4 regions of the Kocuria sp. UCD-OTCP genome follow, and region 1 is predicted to be linked to each of the others. Evidence: riboswitches for the same ligand, from Rfam matches in the RefSeq annotation. Region 1 holds a riboswitch; each other region holds the start of a gene.
The links. Region 1 has a riboswitch for S-adenosylmethionine ahead of H488_RS29660 (bifunctional o-acetylhomoserine/o-acetylserine sulfhydrylase). Riboswitches for the same ligand answer to the same signal wherever they lie in the genome.

Region 1 (4,996 bases):
TCTACGGCGCCGGCCGGGCCCTGGGCGTCACCGCGGAGGTGACCACGTCCGGGCTCGCCGCGCACTGGTGGACGGTGCCCGTGCTGCTGCTCTCGGCCGTGCGCCACGCCCTGGTCGAGGAGGTCGTGGTGGTCGCGTTCCTGACCGACCGGCTGACCCGCATCGGGTGGAGCTGGCCCGTGGTGCTGGTGGTCACGGCCCTGTTCCGCGGCAGCTACCACCTCTACCAGGGGATCGGGCCCTTCCTCGGCAACGTGGTGATGGGCCTCGTCTTCGCGGAGCTCTACCGGCGCACCGGCCGGGTGATGCCCCTCGTCGTCGCGCACTTCCTGCTGGACGCCGTCGGCTTCCTCGGGGCAGCCCGGCTGCTGGGCTGAGCCCCGCCCCGCGGTGCCCGGTCTCAGATGGTGACGGCGCCGTCCGGGGTGCTGAACGAGACGGAGAGCACCCCGGGGGTGCCGTCCGGATAGCGCCAGTCGACCTCGAGGTCCTCGAGCGCGGTCTCGACGGGGGCGCCCAGCCACTCGGCGACCCGTTCCGGGGCACCGGCGATGGTCATCCCCGCGAGCCCGACGTCCGTGATCCGCGCCTGGGACGGGTGCATCTCCGGGGCGGAGTCGAAGTGGATCATGAACGGCAGCTGCGGATCGGCGATCAGGCCCTTGACGCCGATCTGGTGCCACTCGAGGCACCGGCCGTCCGGGAAGACCCGGTGGCCGGGCACGGAGCGGCGCCCCAGGCGCTGCTCGAAGGGGGCGAGGTCCTCGACCTCCACGACCCAGCCCAGCCAGCCGCCGCCGGCGGCGGACCGGGCCCGCACGGCCTGTCCGAAGGGCGCCTTCTCCGCCGCCGGGTGCTGGAGGACCTCGACGACCTCCACGTACTGGTGGTTCGTGAGCGGCAGGATCATGTTGCGGGTGCCGAAACGGGGGTGCACCCCGCCCTTGACCGGTTCGATCCCGAGCTGGTCGGCGATGCGCTCGGTGGTGGCCTCCAGGCCCTCCGGGCGGCAGGCGTAGGACACGTGGTCGACTCTCATGGGCACATCGTGGCACCCTGTGAGTTTCGTCTCCAAATCGGCCCGCGACGCGCCGGGCACCGTGCGGGCGACGCCCCGGCCGGGGCGTCACGCCCGGCCCCGGCTTGACGCCGTGCGGGCCTGATCCGGAGAATGCTGTCCAGGTCATGAGCGCCAGCGTCCAAGCCCCAGCTAGCTGGCCGGCAACCCTCCACCGCGGTGGGGTGCCCTGGGTGAAGACCAGGCTCCTCGCGTCCGGCGAGCGAGCAAGCGCGGGTCCCCGGCGCCCGGCCGTTCCCGGCCGCACCGCCTCGGCCGGGACGGGACCCCTGAGATCCACAAGGAGTCCCACGGCATGTCCGATCTCCCCGCCTCCAGCACCGACGCCTCCGCCGCCCGCACCGACGCGGCCGAGCGCCCCACCCCGGAGAACCCCGGGGGCTGGGCCTTCGAGACCCGGCAGATCCACGCGGGGCAGAGCCCCGACCCGGTCACCGGCTCCCGCGCCCTGCCGATCCACCAGACCACGTCCTTCGTCTTCCCCGACGCCCAGGCCGCCGCCGACCGCTTCGCGCTCGCCGAGCTCGGCCCGATCTACACGCGGATCGGCAACCCGACCACGGAGGTCGTGGAGAACCGGATCGCCGCCCTGGAGGGCGGCGTGGGCGCCCTCATGCTCAGCGCGGGGCAGTCGGCGACGACGTTCGCCGTGCTCAACGTCGCCGGCGCGGGAGACCACCTCGTGGCCAGCCCCAGCCTGTACGGCGGGACCTACAACCTCTTCAAGTTCACGCTGCCCAAGCTCGGCATCGAGACCACCTTCGTCTCCGACCCCGACGACCCCGAGGCGTGGCGGCGGGCGGTCCGGCCGAACACGAAGGCCTTCTTCGCCGAGACGATCCCGAACCCGCGCAACGACGTCCTCGACATCGAGACGGTCTCCGGGATCGCCCACGACCACGAGGTCCCGCTCATCGTGGACAACACCGTGGCGACCCCCTACCTCGTCCAGCCCCTGCGCTGGGGCGCGGACGTCGTGGTGCACTCGGCCACCAAGTTCCTCGGCGGGCACGGCACGGCCATCGGCGGCGTGATCGTGGACTCCGGGGCCTTCGACTACGGCCGCTACCCGGACCGCTTCCCCGGTTTCAACCAGCCGGACGAGTCCTACGGCGGTCTCGTCTACGCCGAGGCCCTGGGCGCGGAGGGGCCCTTCGGCGTCAACCTGTCCTACATCCTCAAGGCCAGGGTGCAGCTGCTGCGCGACCTCGGCTCGGCGATCTCCCCGTTCAACGCGTTCCTCATCGAGCAGGGCATCGAGACGCTGTCCCTGCGGATGGAGCGGCACGTGGCCAACGCCGGGACGGTGGCCCGCTGGCTCGAGGCCCGCGAGGACGTGCGCTCGGTGACCTGGGCCGGGCTGGAGTCCTCCCCGTGGCATGGGCGGGCGCAGAAGTACGCGCCCCGGGGCGCCGGGTCGATCCTGGGCTTCGTCCTCGACGGCGGCCGGGAGGCCGGGGCCGCCTTCGTGGACGCCCTGACCCTGCACTCGAACGTCGCCAACATCGGCGACGTCCGCTCCCTGGTGATCCACCCCGCGTCCACCACGCACAGCCAGCTCCTGCCCGAGGAGCAGCTGGCCGCCGGCGTGGAGCCCGGCTTCGTGCGCTTGTCCGTGGGTCTGGAGCACATCGACGACATCCTGGCGGACCTGGAGCAGGGCTTCGCAGCGGCCGCGGCCGCGCAGGGAGGACAGGAGTGACCGTGACGGTCGTGAGGGGCTCCGGCGCCGGGACCGCCGTCCGCGAGGACGGCGTGCCGCGGGTCGCCGGGATCGGCGAGCTGGAGCTCGAGTCGGGCTTCCGGCTGCCCGACGTCCGGATCGCCTACGAGACGTGGGGGACGCTCGCCCCGGACGCCTCCAACGCGGTGCTCGTCGAGCACGCCCTCACCGGGGACACCCACGTGGCGGCCGGCCGGGCCCGCCCCGGCGCCCCCGAGGCCGAGCGGCGCGCCGCCGAGAGCGGCGGCTGGTGGGAGGGCCTGATCGGCCCCGGCGCCGCCATCGACACGGACCGGTGGTTCGTGGTCTGCACCAACATCGTGGGCGGCTGCTACGGGTCCACGGGCCCGGCGACCCCCGCGCCGCCGAGCGTGGACCCCGAGGGCCGCCCCTGGGGCTCCCGCTTCCCGCTCATCACCGTCCGGGACTCCGTGCACGCCGAGGCGGCGCTGGCCGACGCCCTCGGCATCGACGCCTGGCGCCTGGTCATCGGCGGCTCCATGGGCGGGGCCCGCGCCCTGGAGTGGGCCGTGACCCACCCGGACCGGGTCCGGGCGTGCGCGGTGGTCGCCGCGTGCGCCCAGTCCAGCGCCGAGCAGCTCGCGTGGGGCCAGGCGCAGAACCTCGCGATCCGCCAGGATCCGCACTTCCGCGGCGGGGACTACTACGACGGCCCGCCGCCCGTCACGGGCCTGGGCCTGGCCCGGCGGATCGCCCACATCACCTACCGCTCGGCCGACGAGCTGCACCACCGGTTCGGGCGCTCGCCGCAGGCCGAGGAGCAGGTCATCGACACGCACGCCGGCGGGCGGGGGCGCTACCAGGTGGAGAGCTACCTCGACCACCAGGCGTCCAAGCTGGCGGGCCGCTTCGACGCCAACAGCTACCTCGCCGTCAACGAGACGCTCATGTCCCACGACGTCGCCCGGGGCCGCGGCACGCTCGAAGAGGCGCTGTCCGTGACCTCGTGCGAGTGGCTCGTGGCGGCGGTGGACTCCGACCGGCTCTACCTGCCCCGCGAGTCCGACGTCCTGGCCGCCGCGCTGCCCGGGGACGTCCGGCGGCACACCCTGACCTCGCCCTCGGGCCACGACGGCTTCCTCATCGAGGCTCCCCAGCTCGGCAAGCTGCTCGTGGAGACCGTGCTGCCCGAGCGCTGAGCCGGGACGGGGGTCCTCAGCCGTTCCCGCTCGCTCAGCCGTCCGCGGCACCCCGGTCGTCGCCGGGGCCCGCCCCGGGTCCCTCGCCGGGCGCGACGCCGCCCCCGGGCACGGTGGGGGTGCCGAAGTGCGGCCGCTTCGGCCGGACCTGCGCCCCGGAGCTGGTGCGCCGGATCCGGCGGGCCACCCACGGGCGCAGATAGCGGTGGGCCCAGACGAGGTCCTCGCCGCGGGCCTGCCGCCAGGACGAGGGCGGGCGGTCGGGCACCACCTCGGGCACGAGGCCGTGCGCGAGGCCCAGGGTGTCCAGGGCCTCGACCGCGATCCGGTGGTGGCCCAGGGGCGAGAAGTGCAGCCGGTCGGGGTCCCACATCGCCGGGTCCGCGAGCTCCCGCAGCCCCCACAGGTCCACCAGCACGGCGTCGTGCCGGGACGCGACCACGCGCACGTTCTCGTTGTAGACCGCGATCCGGCCCCGGATCCCGCGCAGCACGGGCGTGGCGCCGATGTCCGGGCCGCCGACCAGCACGACCGTCGCCCCGTTCGCCGCGAGCCGGCCCACGACGTCGTCCATCTCCTCGGCGATCGCGTCCGGGTCCCCGCCGGGGCGCAGCATGTCGTTGCCGCCCGCGCAGACCGTCACGAGGTCCGGGGTCAGCTCCAGGGCCGGTGCCACCTGCTCGTCGACGATCTGGCGGAAGAGCCGGCCGCGGATCGCGAGATTGGCGTAGGACAGGCCGGGGGCGAGGCGGTTCAGCTCCTCGGCGACCCGGTCCGCCCAGCCGCGGTGCCCGCCGGGGGAGCCGGGGTCCGGGTCCCCGATGCCCTCCGTGAACGAGTCGCCGATCGCCACCATGCGGCGCCACGGGTGGACGGGAGGCGCGGTGTCCGGGGGGCCCGGCGTCGTCTCGGTCATGCCTCCCGGTCTACCACCGGGCCCGGCGGGCGTCCACGCGCCCGCGCCGCGGGCCCCGGGACCGGGTGGCACACTGGTGCCATGACCGACGCCACCGTCCCGACCGGGACCGCCACCCC
Region 2 (4,996 bases), on a different contig from region 1:
GTGGTGCTCGACGCCGGGATCGGCACCGCCTCCGAGGCCGCCCTGGCCATGGAGCTGGGCTGCGACGCCGTGCTGCTGGCCAGCGCCGTCACCCGCGCCCAGGACCCGGTGGCGATGGCCACCGCGATGCGCCACGCCGTGCTCGCCGGCCGGCTCGCCGCCGGTGCCGGGCGCATCCCGGCCCGCCGCCACGCCCAGGCGTCCTCGTCGATGGCCGGGCGGATCGACACGGACGCCGCCGGTGCCGGGCGGGCCGACGGGTCGTCCGCCGGCTCCTCAGTCGGCCCGGCGGACGTGCCGCGCGGGGACTGGGCGCCCGTGGGGGAGCGGCCGTGAGCCCGCTGCCCCCGCTCGTGGAGCCCGGCCCCGAACTGACCCGCGAGGAGCTCGAGCGCTACGCCCGGCACCTGACCCTGCCCGGGATCGGGACCCGCGGCCAGCGGCGGCTGCGGAACGCCCGCGTGCTCGTCGTCGGCGCCGGGGGGCTCGGGTCCCCGGCCCTGCAGTACCTCGCCGCGGCGGGGGTCGGGACCCTCGGGATCGTCGACGACGACGTGGTGGCGGTCTCCAACCTGCAGCGCCAGGTGGTGCACACGACCGCCGACGTCGGCCGCCCCAAGTCCGTCTCCGCCGCCGAGGCCGTCACCGCGCTCAACCCGCTGGTGGAGGTCCGCACCCACCCCGTCCGGCTGGACGCGGACAACGCCGTGGACATCCTCGGCGGGTACGACCTGGTCCTGGACGGCGCCGACAACTTCGCGACCCGCTACGTGGTCAGCGACGCCGCCGCCCTGACCGGCACGCCTTGCGTGTGGGGCTCCATCCTGCGCTTCGAGGGGCAGGTCAGCGTCTTCTGGGCCGGGCACGGGCCCACCTACCGGGACCTCTACCCCGAGGCCCCGCCGGACGGCGAGGTGCCCAGCTGCGCCGAGGGCGGGGTCTTCGGCATGCTCCCCGCCACCGTCGGCGCGGTCATGGTCACCGAGGCCGTCAAGCTCGTCACCGGCACCGGGGAGCCCCTGCTCGGGCGGGTGCTGCTGCACGACGCGCTGGCGATGACCTGGCGCGAGATGCGGCTCACCCCGGATCCCGACGCCGCCCCGGTCACCGCGGTGGCCCGGCCCGCCGCGGTCTGCGCGCTGCCCGGCGCGGACCCCTCCGAGACCGTCGGGGCGGCCGAGCTGGCCCGGCTGCTCGAGCGCCGGGAGCGCGGGGAGGCGTCCTTCGCCCTGGTGGACGTGCGCGAGGACTGGGAGCGGGAGCTCGTGGCCATCGACGGCGCCGTGCCCGTCCCGCTGCAGGAGATCCTGGACCGCGGCGCGGACGCCCTGCCGCCGGAGGCCCGCGGCGCTGACCTCGTGCTGCACTGCAAGGCCGGGGCCCGCTCCGCGACCGCGCTCGCCGCGCTGCGGTCCTTCTACGCCGGGCGGGAGGAGCGGGTCCGACACCTCGAGGGCGGGGTGCTCGCCTGGGTGGCGCAGGTGGACCCGGGCCAGCCGGTCTACTGATCCGGTCTCCTGCGGCACACCGCTACACCACCGCGGAGGACGTGACCTTCTGTGACGCCGTCGTGACATTCCATGACGTGCGCCCGTCATCCGGTTGGTCCCGGACCGGGCGGTCTGATGCCATGGCAAGCGCCCCATTCAGAGCGGCTGAGAGATCTGGCTCGACGACGCCGCAGCAACCCGCCCTCCTCCGGGGTCAGGGTGCTAATGCCAGAACCGATGGAGATCCCGGATCTGCAGTCGGCCCGTGACGTCAGCCTCCGGCGCTGACGCCACCGGGCCCGCCCCCGGCGCGACTGGCCGACCGGCAATCCTCGGTGCGACCGAGAGGACCACCGCATGACCCCGAGCACGGTCGAGGAGACCACCGCCCATCCCCGCGCCGGCACGGACCTCCCCGCCGGCCTGCCCGGGGACTACGCCGGGCTGCGGGAGCACTTCCGGCCGCTGTTCGCGGAGATCGCCGCCGGCGCCCTGGACCGGGACCTCCGGCGCGCGCTGCCCTACGCGGAGGTCGGCCGGCTGGACCGGGCCGGGTTCGGTGCCCTGCGCGTCCCGGCGGCCCACGGCGGCCCCGGGGTCAGCCTCGAGGACTTCACCCGGCTGCTGGTCGACCTGGCCGAGGCCGACTCCAACATCGCCCACCTCTACCGCTCCCACCACGGCTTCGTGGAGTCCCTGCGCTTCCTGCCCCGCGAGTTCCAGGAGGTCTGGTACCCGCGGGTGCTGGCCGGAGCCACCGTCGGCAACGCCTCCACGGAGAAGGGCGGCAACGCGCTGGGCACCCTGAACACCGTGCTGAGCCGGACCGCCGAGGGCTGGGAGCTCACCGGCCGGAAGTTCTACGCCACCGGCTCCGTCTTCTGCGACTACACCCGCGTCTCGGCCGCCCTGGACGGCCGCGACGGGCGGCGCTTCGCCGTCGTCGCCACGGACGCCGAGGGTGTGACGCTCGAGGACGACTGGGACGGCTTCGGGCAGAAGCTCACCGGCACCGGCACCGCGGTCTTCGACCGGGTGCGTGTCCCGGAGGACGCCGTGCTGGACCGCACCGCCGGCAGCGCGGAGGCCGTCCACGAGGCCGCCTTCTTCCAGCTCGTGCTGCTGGCCGTGCTGGCCGGCATCGCGCGGGCGGCCCGGAGGGACGCGGTGGAGACCATCGCCGGACGCCGGCGGACCTTCAACACCGGGCTCGGCCTGCCGTTCCGCGACGACCCGCTGATCCAGGAGGCCACCGGGCGGATCTCCGCCAAGGCCTTCGCCGCCGAGGCCACCGTCCTGCACGCCGCCCGCACCCTGGACGCCGGGATCGCCGCCGCCGCAGCGGCCGGCGCCGACCGGCCGGACTTCACCGGGGCCCTCCCGGCGGCGCTGCACGAGTCCGAGATCGCCGTGGAGCACGCCCAGGTCACCGTGCCGGAGCTGGCGCTCGGCGCGGCCCAGGACCTGTTCCTCACCGTGGGCGCCTCCGCCACGTCCACGGCCAAGGGCCTGGACCGGCACTGGCGCAACGCCCAGACCGTGGCCACCCACAACCCGATCGCCTTCCGCGCCCGAGCCCTCGGCGACTACCTCATCAACGGCACCCTGCCGGAGGGCCTGAACGCCATCGGCGACGCGAAGACCGGCGCCACGACCGATGTCACGGCCGACGCCGACCGAACCCCAGGAGCCTGACGCATGAGCACCACGACCACGGCCGCCCCGGGCCGCAGCAGCATCGTCCACGGCAAGAAGCGCGTCCTGGCCTCGGCCTTCGCCGGGACCACCATCGAGTGGTACGACTTCTACCTCTACGGCACCGCCGCCGCACTCGTCTTCAACGTCCAGTTCTTCCCCATGGCCACCGAGCTCGGCGGCATCGTGGCGTCCTTCGCCACGCTCGCGGTCGGGGTGATCGCCCGACCCTTGGGCGGGATCATCGCCGGGCACCTGGGGGACCGGATCGGCCGCAAGGCCCTGCTGGTGGCCTCGCTGCTGCTCATGGGCGTGGCCTCCACCCTGATCGGCCTGCTGCCCACCTATGAGGTGATCGGCTGGTGGGCCGTCGTCGGCCTCGTGGTCCTGCGCATCCTCCAGGGCCTGTCCGCCGGTGCCGAGTGGGGCGGCTCCGCGCTGCTGAGCGTGGAGCACTCACCGGCCCGCCACCGCGGGTTCTTCGGGTCCTTCACCCAGATCGGCTCCTCCGCCGGCATGCTGCTGGCCACCGGCGCGTTCTTCATCGTGCAGAACGTCATGAGCGAGGAGCAGTTCGCCGCCTACGGCTGGCGCATCCCCTTCCTGCTCTCGGCCCTGCTCGTGGCGGTGGGCCTGTGGATCCGCCTCGGGGTGGCCGACGCCCCGGAGTTCCTGGAGCACCGGGCCTCGGGGAACGTGGCCAAGGCTCCCCTGCGGGAGCTGCTGGTCCACCACCGCCGCCCGGTGCTGGTGACGATCGGCCTGCGCCTGGCCCAGAACGCCGTCTACTACCTGGTGACGGTCTACATGCTGACCTACCTGCGGGACGTGCGCGGGGACAGCGCCGCGGGCGTGACCGCGGTGATGATCGCCTCGGCCATCGGCCTGTTCTCCACCCCGTTCTGGGCCTGGCTGTCCGACCGGGTGGGCCGGAAGGTCGTCTCGGTGACCGCCTACGCGGCGATCGGCGTCTTCGGCTGGGTGCTGTTCGCCTTCCTCGAGGCCGGCCCGCTCGCCCTGCTGCCGCTCGTGGTCATCCTCGGCATCAACCTCGTCCACGACGCGGTCTACGGACCGCAGGCGGCCTGGTTCGCCGAGCAGTTCCCCGTGCACGTGCGGTACTCGGGCGTGAGCTTCGGCTACCAGGTCGGCACCGTCCTGGGCGGCGGGCTGATGCCGATGATCGCCGCCCTGCTCTTCGCCGCCGGCGGGGACACCCCGTGGCTGATCGCCGGCTACCTCTCCGTGCTGGCCGTGCTCTCCGTCGTCGCCGCCCTGGCCGCGAAGGATCCCGCCCGGGACCGGCGCGGCACCGAACTCACCGATCTGCACGCCGGCCGGACCGCGGCCGCCCCGGTCCTCGCGACTCCCGCCGCCGCGAGCGCCACCCAGCCCACCCCCGAGAGGACCACCGTATGAGCCGCCCCCTGCTGCTGAACGCCTTCGACATGATGGTGCCCGTGCACCAGTCACCGGGACTGTGGCGCCACCCGGAGGCCGGGGTCGCCGGCTTCGACACGCTCGAGTACTGGACGTCGCTGGCCCGCACCCTCGAGGAGGGCGGCTTCACCGCGCTGTTCCTGGCGGACGTCCCCGGCGTCTACGACGTGTACGGCGGCGGGGCAGAGGCCACGGCCCGCGGGGGAGTGCAGTACCCGGTGCTCGACCCGCTCGTCGCGGTGCCGGCGATGGCCGCGGCCACCGAGCAGCTCGGCTTCGGGGTGACCGCCTCGGTCACCTACGAAGCCCCCTACCTGCTGGCCCGCACCTTCGCGACCCTCGACCACTTCACCCGCGGCCGGGTGGCGTGG
Region 3 (4,996 bases), on a different contig from region 1:
GCTCCGTCAGCCCGTGGTTCTCGGCGGCCGACTTCAGGTAGGACGTCACCACGTTGAAGCCCATCCGGCCCTTCGTGAGGTGGTCGAGGGTCGCGAACTTCCGGGCGAGCGGGTACGGCTGCTCGTAGGTGATCGCGCTCGTCACGCCGAAGCCGAGGTGCTTCGTCACGGCCGCCATCGCGGAGATCTGCATGAAGGGGTCGTTGACCGGGATCTGGGTGGCGTCCCGGATCACCGGGGCCGCGGAGTTCTGGTAGACGTCGTAGTACCCGACGACGTCCGCGAGGAACAGCGCGTCGAAGAGCCCCTTCTCCAGGACCTGGGCGACGTCCGTCCAGTACTCGATCGTGTTGTACTCGTCCGCCCGGGAGCGGGGGTGCTTCCACAGACCGGGGGCCTGGTGGCCCACGCAGGTCATGTCGAAGGCGTTCAGGGCGATGCGCTTGCTCATGGGGTGTTCCTCCCGGGTCGATGCCGACCCGCGCCCGTGCGTCGTGGAGACCTGCCCGCGGGTCCGACGCACTGGTGGGCGCCGTACTTGCCGCGGAGCACGTGCACCGCGGCCCGATGTTCATCTGGGGCACCCCGCTACGGGAGAGGGTTGCCGCCCGACCAGCCAGAGCTTCGTGTCGGGACTCGTCATCGTCGTCGGGGGACAGCTTAGCGGGTGGCCCCTGACCGGGTGCAACCCCTGTGCGGTCCCGCCGCACGGGGACGGTCCCGGCCCGCATCGGGCCTGCGCCCACCCGGTTCGGGCGGCTCCGCCGGGTCGCTCAGCCGGGTCTTTCAGCCGGGCGGGGCGAGCGGCGGGGTCCGGCCCGGGTCCAGGGTCCAGCCCCGCCGGAGCAGGGACCGGAGCTCGATCAGGGGGCAGGTGTCCATGACCACGTCGAGGCCGGCCCGCTCCGCCCGGGCGGCGGCGTCCTCGTCGACGACGCCCAGCTGCAGCCACACCGCGGCGGCGCCCACGGCGATGGCCTGGTCCACCACCGCGCCGACGCGGCGGGAGTTCACGAAGCAGTCCACCACGTCGATCGGCCCCGGGACCTCGGCGAGCGTGCGGTGGCCGGGCTCGCCGTGCACTGGCTCGCCCTTCGGGTTGACCGGGACGATCGTCATGCCGAGGTCGTCCCGGATCCGCTTCGCCACCGAGTGCGCCGGACGGGCCGTGTTGCCGGTCAGCCCCACCACGGCCCACCGGCCGGGCCGTGTCATGAGGCGGTCGATGACGGCGGGGTCGTTGCGGCTCATGCCCCCAGCCTGGCACGGAACCCGTTCCCCCTCCTTCTTCCTCCGCGGGATTGCACGTGTCGGCGACCTCGCGGAGGGGGGAGGGTCAGGAGAAGAGCGGCAGGAGGTCCGCGTGCGCGCCCAGCTCCGCACGCTCCTGGGCGGTCAGCTCCGCCCGGCCGGTTCCCACGCGGGCGAAGTGCTCGTCGCTCCAGTGCTCGAGCGGTTCCCGCTCCCACAGGTCGGTGAGGACCCGGCGGACCTCGGCGAGCCCGTCCACGGCGGGACCCGGGGAGCCGTCCAGGTGCTGGATCAGGTCCAGGTGGTGGACCGTGGCCTCCACCGCGAGGGTGCTCAGCAGGTCCTCGACGCGCAGCACGTGCCCCTGGGTGCGGACCGCGCCGTCGCCGCAGTGTTGCGCGGCGTGCACGAGCGCCCGGGTGGTCTCGCGGTGGAGGGCGCGCACCGGCTCCCAGTCCAGGACCATGGACGCGGCCACGCGGGTGTGGCGCCGGGCCTCGGCGGCCCCCGCGGGATCGCCGCCCCAGTCGGTCCAGTAGGTCGCGGCGTCCCGGTCGGGGCGGGCGGTGGTGGGCGTGTGCAGCGCGACCAGCCCCCGCAGGGCGTCCATCGCGCAGTGGTGGGTGAGGTCCCGGACCGACCACCCCGGGCAGCCAGTGGCGGCCCAGGAGTCGTCGTCGCCGAGCCCGTCGAGGACCGCGCCGAACGCCGCGCAGGCGTCGCGTACCAGGTCCGCCCGGGCCGGGCTTCTGCGGCTCGTCATGGGTCCATGGTGGGGCACGGAGGGCTCCCGTGCCAGCGATGTGTCGCGATCACCACGGATGCGACGGATTTGCCAGGGAACACGCCGAGGACGTTCAATTGGTGGTGTAACCATCCGGAGCGGCTGAGAGACCTGGCTCGTCGACGTCGCAGCAACCGGCACGGATCCGTCTGATCCTCCGTGCGAGGTGCTAATGCCAGGACCGATGGAGTTGATCATGAGCACTTCCCTGCTGGGCTCTGCGCCGGCCACCGCACCGGGCACCGCGAAGCGCGCCTTCTCCGTGGCCTTCGAGCACGTCGGCAAAGCCTTCCCGTCCGGCCGCGAGACCCACCACGTCCTGCAGGACGTCGACGTCACGGCCCGGCCCGGCGAGGTCCTGGCGGTCCTGGGGCCCTCGGGGTGCGGCAAGTCCACGCTGCTGCGGGCCGCGGCGGGGCTCGACACCGCCTCGGCCGGACGGGTGCTCATCGACGGCACCCCCGTGTCCGGCATCGACCCGCGCTGCGCGGTCGCCTTCCAGGAGCCCCGCCTGCTGCCGTGGCGCTCGGTGCGCGAGAACGTCCGCCTGGGCCTGCCCCGCGGACTCCCCCGGGACGAGGGGGACGCCGTGATCGACGACCTGCTGCGCCTGGTGGGGCTCACCGCGCACGCCGGCCACCGTCCCCGCGCGGTCTCCGGCGGCATGGCCCAGCGCGCGTCCCTGGCCCGGGCCCTGGCCCGCAATCCCGGGGTCCTGCTGCTCGACGAGCCCTTCGGCGCGCTCGACGCCCTGACCCGCCTGAAGATGCAGGACCTGCTGCTCACGATCCACGCGGCCCAGCCCACCACCGTCCTGCTCGTCACCCACGACGTCGACGAGGCGCTGCAGCTCGCGGACCGGATCGTGGTCCTGGGCCGGACCGGGCCCACCGCCCCCGCCTCGATCAGCACGATCCTCGCCGTCCCCGGCGAGCGCCCCCGGGACCGGGCCTCCGAGGTCCTCGCCGAGCTGCGCGTGCAGCTCCTCGGCCACCTCGGCGTCGACACCCACCACCCCGCGACCCGCTGACGCGGCCCACCCCCACCCCGACTCCCCTCCCCGGACCAGCGGCGGCACCCGCCCGCGCCGCCCGGCACCGTCCGTCCACCACGAAAGGCTCCGCCATGCCCCTGCCCCAGCGCTCCGTCCGCACCGTCCCCGCACTCGCCGCCGTCCTGGCCCTCGGCCTGACCGGGTGCATGGCCGGTGAGGGCTCCGGTGAGCCGCCCGCGGAGGCCGCCGGGGACGGCACCGTCCGCGTGGACTGGGCCACCTACAACCCGCTCTCCGTGGTGATCAAGGAGAAGGGCTGGCTCGAGACCGCGTTCGCCGAGGAGGGCATCGAGGTGGAGTGGGTGCAGTCCGCCGGGTCGAACAAGGCCAACGAGGCGCTGCGTGCGGAGGCGGTGGACATCGGCTCCACCGCGGGCTCCGCGGCGCTGCTGGCCCGCAGCAACGGCACCCCGATCCGGGTGATCGACCTCTACTCGCAGCCGGAGTGGTCCGCCCTGGTCACCACCGCCGGCAGCGAGGTGCAGGAGGTCGCGGACCTCGAGGGCCGCACCGTGGCCGCGACCAAGGGCACCGACCCGTACTTCTTCCTGCTCCAGGCCCTCGACGAGGCCGGGGTGGACGCCGGGGACGTCACGATCCAGAACCTGCAGCACGCCGACGGCCGCGCCGCCCTGGAGAACGGCCAGGTGGACGCCTGGTCCGGGCTCGACCCGATCATGGCCGCCGCGGAGGAGAACGGCGCGGAGCTGTTCTACCGCAACGTCGACTTCAACACCTACGGCTTCCTCAACGCCCACGAGAGCTTCCTCGAGGAGCAGCCCGAGGCCGCCCAGACCGTGGTGGACGTCTACGCCTACGCCCGGCAGTGGGCGCAGGAGAACACGGAGGAGACCGCGCAGCTGCTCGCCGAGGCGGCCGGGATCGAGCTGTCCGTGGCCGAGAAGGTGCTCGAGCGCACCAACCTGGACATCGACCACGTGCCGGGCGACGAGCAGCTGGCGGTCCTCGAGAAGGTCGGGCCGATCTTCGTGGAGTCCGACGACGTGGCCGGCCAGGAGCAGATCGACGAGGCGCTCGGGAGCATCGTGGAGAGCTCCTACGCCGAGAACGCCGACGCCTCCCGCGCGGCCGAGCTGGTCGGGGCCGGGCAGTGACGCAGCCACTGGCCCCCGCCGAGGAGGCGCAGCGTCTCGAGGACGCCCCCGCCGCGGCCCCCCGGCGGCGGCCGCTGCTGCGCACCGGGCTGGGCCTGCTGCTGCCCGCCGCGCTGCTGGTGCTGTGGCACGTGCTGTCCACCGCCGGGATCTTCAGCGCCGTGCAGCTGCCGGCCCCGCTCGCGGTGCTCGAGGCCGGGATCGGCCTGCTGGCCGGCGGGGACCTGTGGACCCACGTGGGCATCTCGACCCAGCGCGTGCTGATCGGCTTCCTGATCGGCGCCGGGCTCGGCCTCGTGGCCGGGTCCTTCATCGGTCTCTCCCGCTGGGGCTCCACGCTGGTGGGCCCCACGATCGGGGCGTTCCGCGCGGTGCCGTCCCTGGCGTGGGTGCCGCTGCTGCTGCTGTGGATCGGTCTCGGCGAGGACTCCAAGGTCACGCTGGTGGCCATCGGCGCGTTCTTCCCGGTCTACACCACCGTCTCCGCGGCCCTGCAGCACGTGGACCGCAATCTCATCGAGGCGGCGCGGGCGTTCGGGCTGCACGGGCTGCGCCTGCTCACCACGGTCCAGCTGCCGGCCGTCATGCCGTCGGTCATCTCGGGGCTGCGCCTGGCCCTGGCCCAGGCGTGGCTGTTCCTCGTGGCCGCCGAGCTGCTGGGCGCCTCCATGGGCCTGGGCTGGCTGCTCACCGACTCGCAGAACAACGGCCGCACCGACCGCCTGCTCCTCGCCATCGTGCTGCTCGCGGTGCTCGGCAAGGCGACGGACGCGCTGCTGGGAGTCTTCGAGA
Region 4 (4,996 bases), on a different contig from region 1:
CTGCGCCGGCTGCTGCTGCTCGCCGCCGTGCTCGCCGAGGTGGCGGCCACACTGTCGCTGAAGGCGGCTCTGGACGAGCCCGCCTGGTACGCGCTCGTCGTCGCCGGCTACCTCGCCGCGTTCACCCTCCTGGCGGCCGTGCTGCGCCGCGGCATGCCGGTGGGGGTCGCCTACGGCGTGTGGGCCGCCCTCGGGGTGATGCTCACCGCTCTGGCGGCGGCCGTGGTCTACGGTGAGCGGCTGAGCCCGGCCGTGCTGGCCGGGATCGTGCTGGTCGTGGCCGGCGTGCTCTGCGTGGAGCTCGGCTCCCGCCGCCCCGCCCCCGAGACCGAGGAGGCGGCCTGATGGCCTGGCTCTTCCTCAGTGTCTCGATCCTCACCGAGGTCGCCGGAACCCTGTCCCTGCGGATGGCCGCCCGGGGCCGCCGCCGCTGGTACGCCGCCGTGGCCGTCGGCTACCTGGTGGCGTTCACCTGCCTGAGCCTCGTCCTGGCCGAGGGCATGGCGCTGGGCGTCGCCTACGGCATCTGGTCGGCCTCCGGCGTGGCGCTGACGGCACTGGCCGGCCGGGTCCTGTTCCGCGAGCCGTTCACCTGGGTGACGGCGGCCGGGGTGGCCCTCATCGCCGGCGGAGTGCTCCTCATCGAGCTCGGCGCCCCGCCGGTCTGAGCGGTCCCCGGTGCCGGGCCGGGTCCGGCGCCCCGTCCCGGGTGGTGCGGCGCCGGATCTCGTGTAGAGTAGTCCGCAGTTGTTGAGGTTCGTTTTTGTCTTTCAAGCAGTTCGGCCCACTCGGGTGCAGCAGTTTTTCTGAGAAGACGTTTTCCATGCATCACAACTGTTTTGTTTCTCGAACGTCGGGAAACGTTCATCTCATGAAGGATCAGGTCTCCCATGACTACCGGTATCGTCAAGTGGTTCAACGCTGACAAGGGCTTCGGCTTCATCACCCCCGAGGACGGCTCCAAGGACGTCTTCGCCCACTTCTCCGCGATCAACTCGAACGGCTTCCGCTCGCTGAACGAGAACGACCGCGTCGAGTTCGAGACCCAGGACGGCCCCAAGGGCCCCCAGGCTGCGAACATCAACGTCATCTCCTAAGGATCTTCCGCGGGCTCCGGCCCGTTGATCCTCCAGAACCGTCGTCGGGCTGCGCCCGGCGGCGGTTCTGTCGTCGTACCCGCCGAGCAGCACCGGGAGGAAGCGCCGTGACCGTTCCCGATCCGCTCCCCGCCGCGGAGGAGCCGGAGGACCCCTTCGTGGTGAACCGGGTCTCCGACGCCGAGCTGGACGTCTCCGTGCCGTTCGAGGTCGAGGCCTCCGAGTGGGGATTCGACGGCTCCGCCGACGAGGCCGGCGGCGGCTGGGGCTCGGCGGGGGACTACGGCCTCGAGTGAGCACCCCGCGGGTCCCACCGGCGCTCTGGACGTCACCGTCCTCCCGCACGACGGAGGCCGCAGCCCGACGGGCTGCGGCCTCCGTGCGCTCCTGTCCGCCGGCTATGCCGACAGCGGGAGGGACGAGGGGTGGAGCTTGAAGAACGGGTGCCGTCCGGTCGCCGCGAGGGCTCCGGGAACGAGGAGCTGGCGGTACTTGGCGCACCATTGCGCCGTACCCTCCGTGTGCTCCGCCGCGGCGGCCAGGTCGTCGGCCTCGGGGCTCAGGTACTCCTGCACGTCCCCGTCGGTCGACGTGAGACGGACGAGGTGGAGATCGGGGAGGGCGGTGACGGTCACGTCGATCCACTCCTCGCGCTGGTCGGTGGTGATGGCTGTTCTTTCTTCGGACATGGTCATGTTTTCTCCTGACGTTCTTGCAGGCATCCGATGGCGTTGCCCGCCGCTTCGTCATCCGATCCACCCGGGAACATCGGGTTGGCGCGCAGCGGGTCGGAGCCCCTCCACGGTTCCGCCGGGGATCGTCGATCTCCGGCCGAGGGCGTGGACGCCGCATCTCGAGAAGCAGGTTCAGGCTACCCCGCGGCACCGACACCTCGACAAGCGAGTCGTGAGTTGTGTCACTGAAACGTAATGCGCGGGGCCGTCGCCTGCGCCGTCCCCGGTCCTGCGGGACCCATTCCAGCGCAACGATGTGTCGTCGAGATGTCCGGGCGGTGACAGCCCGGGGAAGGCCTGTGCACAGGAGGGGGGCACCGGATCCGGCCGGGGCGCCGCACGCGGACACGGTTCGGCCGATGTGGTTCAATGGGGAGAGCTTCAAGAGACCCGGTCGGCAAGCTCCGACTTGACCGGGCACCAACCCCATGTTCACGGGTGGTTCGGATGACGAAGCGGCTCGCATCGCCGCAGCAGCGGTACCCGGTGCGAGCAAGAGCGCACGAAGGATCCCGGTCATGTCCGACCCCCGCCACTCCGCCGCCCGCACGGGCGCGTTCCCCCAGCCCTCCCCCGCTGTCCCGGCCACCGGGGACGGGACCCGCCGCGACCCCGCGCCGAGCGTCCCGGCGATCAGCGTCTCCGCCATGAGCGTCGAGGACTACGCCCGCGTGGTGCAGGTCCGCACCGAGTTCGTGGACTTCCTGCTGGCTCCGGCCCGCGGGGAGCTCGCCGCCGCGGCCTGAGGCCCGCCGCCGTGGACCTCCTCCTGGACCGTTCCGTGCTGCTGGGGGTGCGCACCCCGGAGCGCTGCCCCGAGCTGGCCGAGGTCCTGCGCCGGCACGGACACCGGCGGCTGTTCCTGCCCGCCACGGTGCTCGGGGAGCTGCTCGCCGAGCGGCCCGACGAGACGCTGTGGGCGGAGCAGCTCGAGCTGCGCTTCCCGGGCCGGGTCCTCCCCGCGGACGCCGCCGTGGCCCGGGCGTGGGGAGCGCTGGCCGCGACGGGGGCGGCCGATCCGCTCGCCGGGCTCACCGCGGCCACGGCCCTGGTCCACGGGCTGACCGTGCTGACCGCGGAGCCGGGGCGGTACGCCGGCACCGGGGCGCCCGTGCTGGACGCGTCCCCCGCCCGCCGGTAGCCCTCAGACGGCCCGGCGGTGCCGGCGGCTGCGCCCCTGCCCCTGCGCCGAGAGCGCCACGGCGCGCTCGTAGTGCTCGAGCAGCTGCCCGACCAGCACGTCCCACGTCCGGCCCTGGACCGCCGCGTGCGCCGCGACGCCGAACGCGGCCCGCTTCGCCTCGTCGCCCAGGAGATCCGCCACGTGCCCGCGCAGCGCCCCGAGGTCGCCCGGGGGATAGAGCCAGCCGGTGCGGGACCGGTCCACGAGGTCGAGGGGACCGCCCCGGCCGGTCGCGACCACCGGCACCCCCGAGGCCATGGCCTCCTGGATCGTCTGGCAGAACGTCTCGAACTCGCCGGGGTGGACGAACACGTCGAAGGACGCCATGATGCGCGCCAGGTCGGCACCGCTGCGGCGCCCGGTGAAGTGGGCCTGCGGGAGCCGGCGGCGCAGGGCGTCCTCCTCCGGGCCCGAGCCCACGACCACCAGGCGGGTGCCGGGCAGGTCCGCGACCGCGGAGAGGTCCTCGACCTGCTTCTCCGGGGCGATCCGGCCCACGTAGCCGACGATCCGCCGGCCGCCGCCGACCTCCTCCCGCCACCGCTCGTCCCGGTGCCGGGGGGAGAAGCGGGTGGTGTCCACCCCGCGCCGCCACAGGTGCACGTCCTGGACGCCGTGCTCGGTGAGCTGCCGGACCGCCGCGGTGGACGGCGCGAGCGTGAGCGTGGCGAGGTTGTGCATGGAGCGCACGTGCCCCCACAGGAGCTGCTCGAGGAACGGGGCCCCGTACTTGGCCGCGTAGCCGGGCACGTCGGTCTGGTAGACCGCCACGCACGGCACCCCGAGCTGCTGGGCCGCCAGGATCGCCCGGCGGCCCAGCACGAACGGGGAGGCCACGTGGACCACGTCCGGCCGGAAGCGCTCCAGCTGCCGCCGCACCCGGGCCACGGTCCCGCCGGCCACCCGCACGGCGGGGTAGCCGGTGAGCGGAACGGCGGGCAGCCGGTGCACCGGCACCCCGTCGAGGTCCTCGACGACCTGCTCCGCCGGGCGCCCGAGCGGCGCGGGGTCGTAGGAGGGCGCCACGACCACGACGTCGTGCCCGCCGGCGACCAGCTGCTCGACGACCCGCAGCACCGAGTGGGTGACTCCGTTGAGGTGGGGGAGGAACTGCTCGGCGACCACGGCGACTCTCATGCTCCCGAGCCTGCCGGGGCCGGGCGACCGGACGGCGAGCGGGGCGTGGCCCGCCGGTGAAGGCGCCGTGAAGCCTCGGCCGGGGTGCCGCCCGGGCGTGGGAGGATGGTCGGTGATGAACTCCCAAGGCCTGTCCTCCCCCGCTGCACGCCCGGACCGCCGGGGTGTGCCCATGCCGCTGTGGCTGCAGGGCGTGCTGGAACTCGGCTCCGTGGCCGTGGTGTCCTACCTGCTGGTCCTGCTGACCGTCCTCATGGTGTGGCTCGCCGACGGCTTCGACACCCTCGGCCTGACCGGCGGGTTCGTGCTCTCCGGTCACGTGTGGCTGCTCGCCCACCTCACCCCGCTCCAGGTGGCCCTCGACCCGGGCGCAGGGCTGCCCGCGACCACCGGGACGCTCAACCTCGTCCCGCTCGGGCTCACCCTGGTGCCGTTCGCCCTCTCCTGGCACGCCGGGAGACGGCTGGCCCGCGCCTGCTGGGAGGGCCAGTTCTGGCAGCCGTACCTCAGCGGACTGGCCGCCTACTCCGCGTTCGGCGCCGCCGCCGCGCTGCTCTTCAGCGGAGGGGAGGTCTCGGCGAGCCCGGCCGCGGCCGCCGTCTTCCCGCTCGTCCCCGTGGCCCTGGGCGGCTTCGTGGGCGCGTACCGGGCCTCCCGGTCGCTGCCGGGACTGATCGGCGTCAACGCCGCCGCGTGGGTCGAGCGCACGAGCCAGTACTCCCGCTGGGCCGGGTCCTACGTGTGGGCGGTGCTGCGCGCCGGCTTCGTCGCGGCCGTGGCCGGGGTCGGGGTCGGGGCCGCCCTGCTGGCCGCCGCCCTGTTCTGGAACTGGAACGACGTGGTGG

Region 2: linked by a shared signal. The riboswitch ahead of H488_RS20350 (acyl-CoA dehydrogenase family protein) and the one ahead of H488_RS29660 (bifunctional o-acetylhomoserine/o-acetylserine sulfhydrylase) in region 1 are both predicted to bind S-adenosylmethionine.
Region 3: linked by a shared signal. The riboswitch ahead of H488_RS29835 (ABC transporter ATP-binding protein) and the one ahead of H488_RS29660 (bifunctional o-acetylhomoserine/o-acetylserine sulfhydrylase) in region 1 are both predicted to bind S-adenosylmethionine.
Region 4: linked by a shared signal. The riboswitch ahead of H488_RS21540 (hypothetical protein) and the one ahead of H488_RS29660 (bifunctional o-acetylhomoserine/o-acetylserine sulfhydrylase) in region 1 are both predicted to bind S-adenosylmethionine.

The regions. Positions count from the first base shown of each region.
Region 1 is NZ_AOSQ01000030.1:9,965-14,960, reverse strand. Features, by position in the region: gene H488_RS29670 (CPBP family intramembrane glutamic endopeptidase) at 1-377, shown strand, start outside; gene H488_RS29665 (VOC family protein) at 401-1,039, opposite strand; SAM riboswitch class IV at 1,182-1,297, shown strand; gene H488_RS29660 (bifunctional o-acetylhomoserine/o-acetylserine sulfhydrylase) at 1,374-2,780, shown strand; gene metX (homoserine O-acetyltransferase MetX) at 2,777-3,961, shown strand; gene H488_RS29650 (SGNH/GDSL hydrolase family protein) at 3,996-4,877, opposite strand; gene H488_RS29645 (alpha/beta hydrolase) at 4,959-4,996, shown strand, end outside.
Region 2 is NZ_AOSQ01000001.1:212,135-217,130, forward strand. Features, by position in the region: gene H488_RS20340 (thiazole synthase) at 1-336, shown strand, start outside; gene moeB (molybdopterin-synthase adenylyltransferase MoeB) at 333-1,508, shown strand; SAM riboswitch class I at 1,640-1,734, shown strand; gene H488_RS20350 (acyl-CoA dehydrogenase family protein) at 1,848-3,185, shown strand; gene H488_RS20355 (MFS transporter) at 3,189-4,604, shown strand; gene H488_RS20360 (LLM class flavin-dependent oxidoreductase) at 4,601-4,996, shown strand, end outside.
Region 3 is NZ_AOSQ01000031.1:5,286-10,281, reverse strand. Features, by position in the region: gene H488_RS29850 (LLM class flavin-dependent oxidoreductase) at 1-451, opposite strand, end outside; SAM riboswitch class IV at 530-644, opposite strand; gene H488_RS29845 (CoA-binding protein) at 787-1,251, opposite strand; gene H488_RS29840 (maleylpyruvate isomerase N-terminal domain-containing protein) at 1,337-2,014, opposite strand; SAM riboswitch class I at 2,122-2,226, shown strand; gene H488_RS29835 (ABC transporter ATP-binding protein) at 2,232-3,065, shown strand; gene H488_RS29830 (aliphatic sulfonate ABC transporter substrate-binding protein) at 3,161-4,204, shown strand; gene H488_RS29825 (ABC transporter permease) at 4,201-4,996, shown strand, end outside.
Region 4 is NZ_AOSQ01000003.1:31,549-36,544, forward strand. Features, by position in the region: gene H488_RS21515 (DMT family transporter) at 1-345, shown strand, start outside; gene H488_RS21520 (DMT family transporter) at 345-668, shown strand; gene cspE (transcription antiterminator/RNA stability regulator CspE) at 891-1,097, shown strand; gene H488_RS21530 (hypothetical protein) at 1,205-1,393, shown strand; gene H488_RS21535 (hypothetical protein) at 1,496-1,792, opposite strand; SAM riboswitch class IV at 2,211-2,336, shown strand; gene H488_RS21540 (hypothetical protein) at 2,350-2,577, shown strand; gene H488_RS35915 (PIN domain-containing protein) at 2,589-2,972, shown strand; gene H488_RS21545 (glycosyltransferase family 4 protein) at 2,976-4,151, opposite strand; gene H488_RS0117825 (cell division protein PerM) at 4,267-4,996, shown strand, end outside.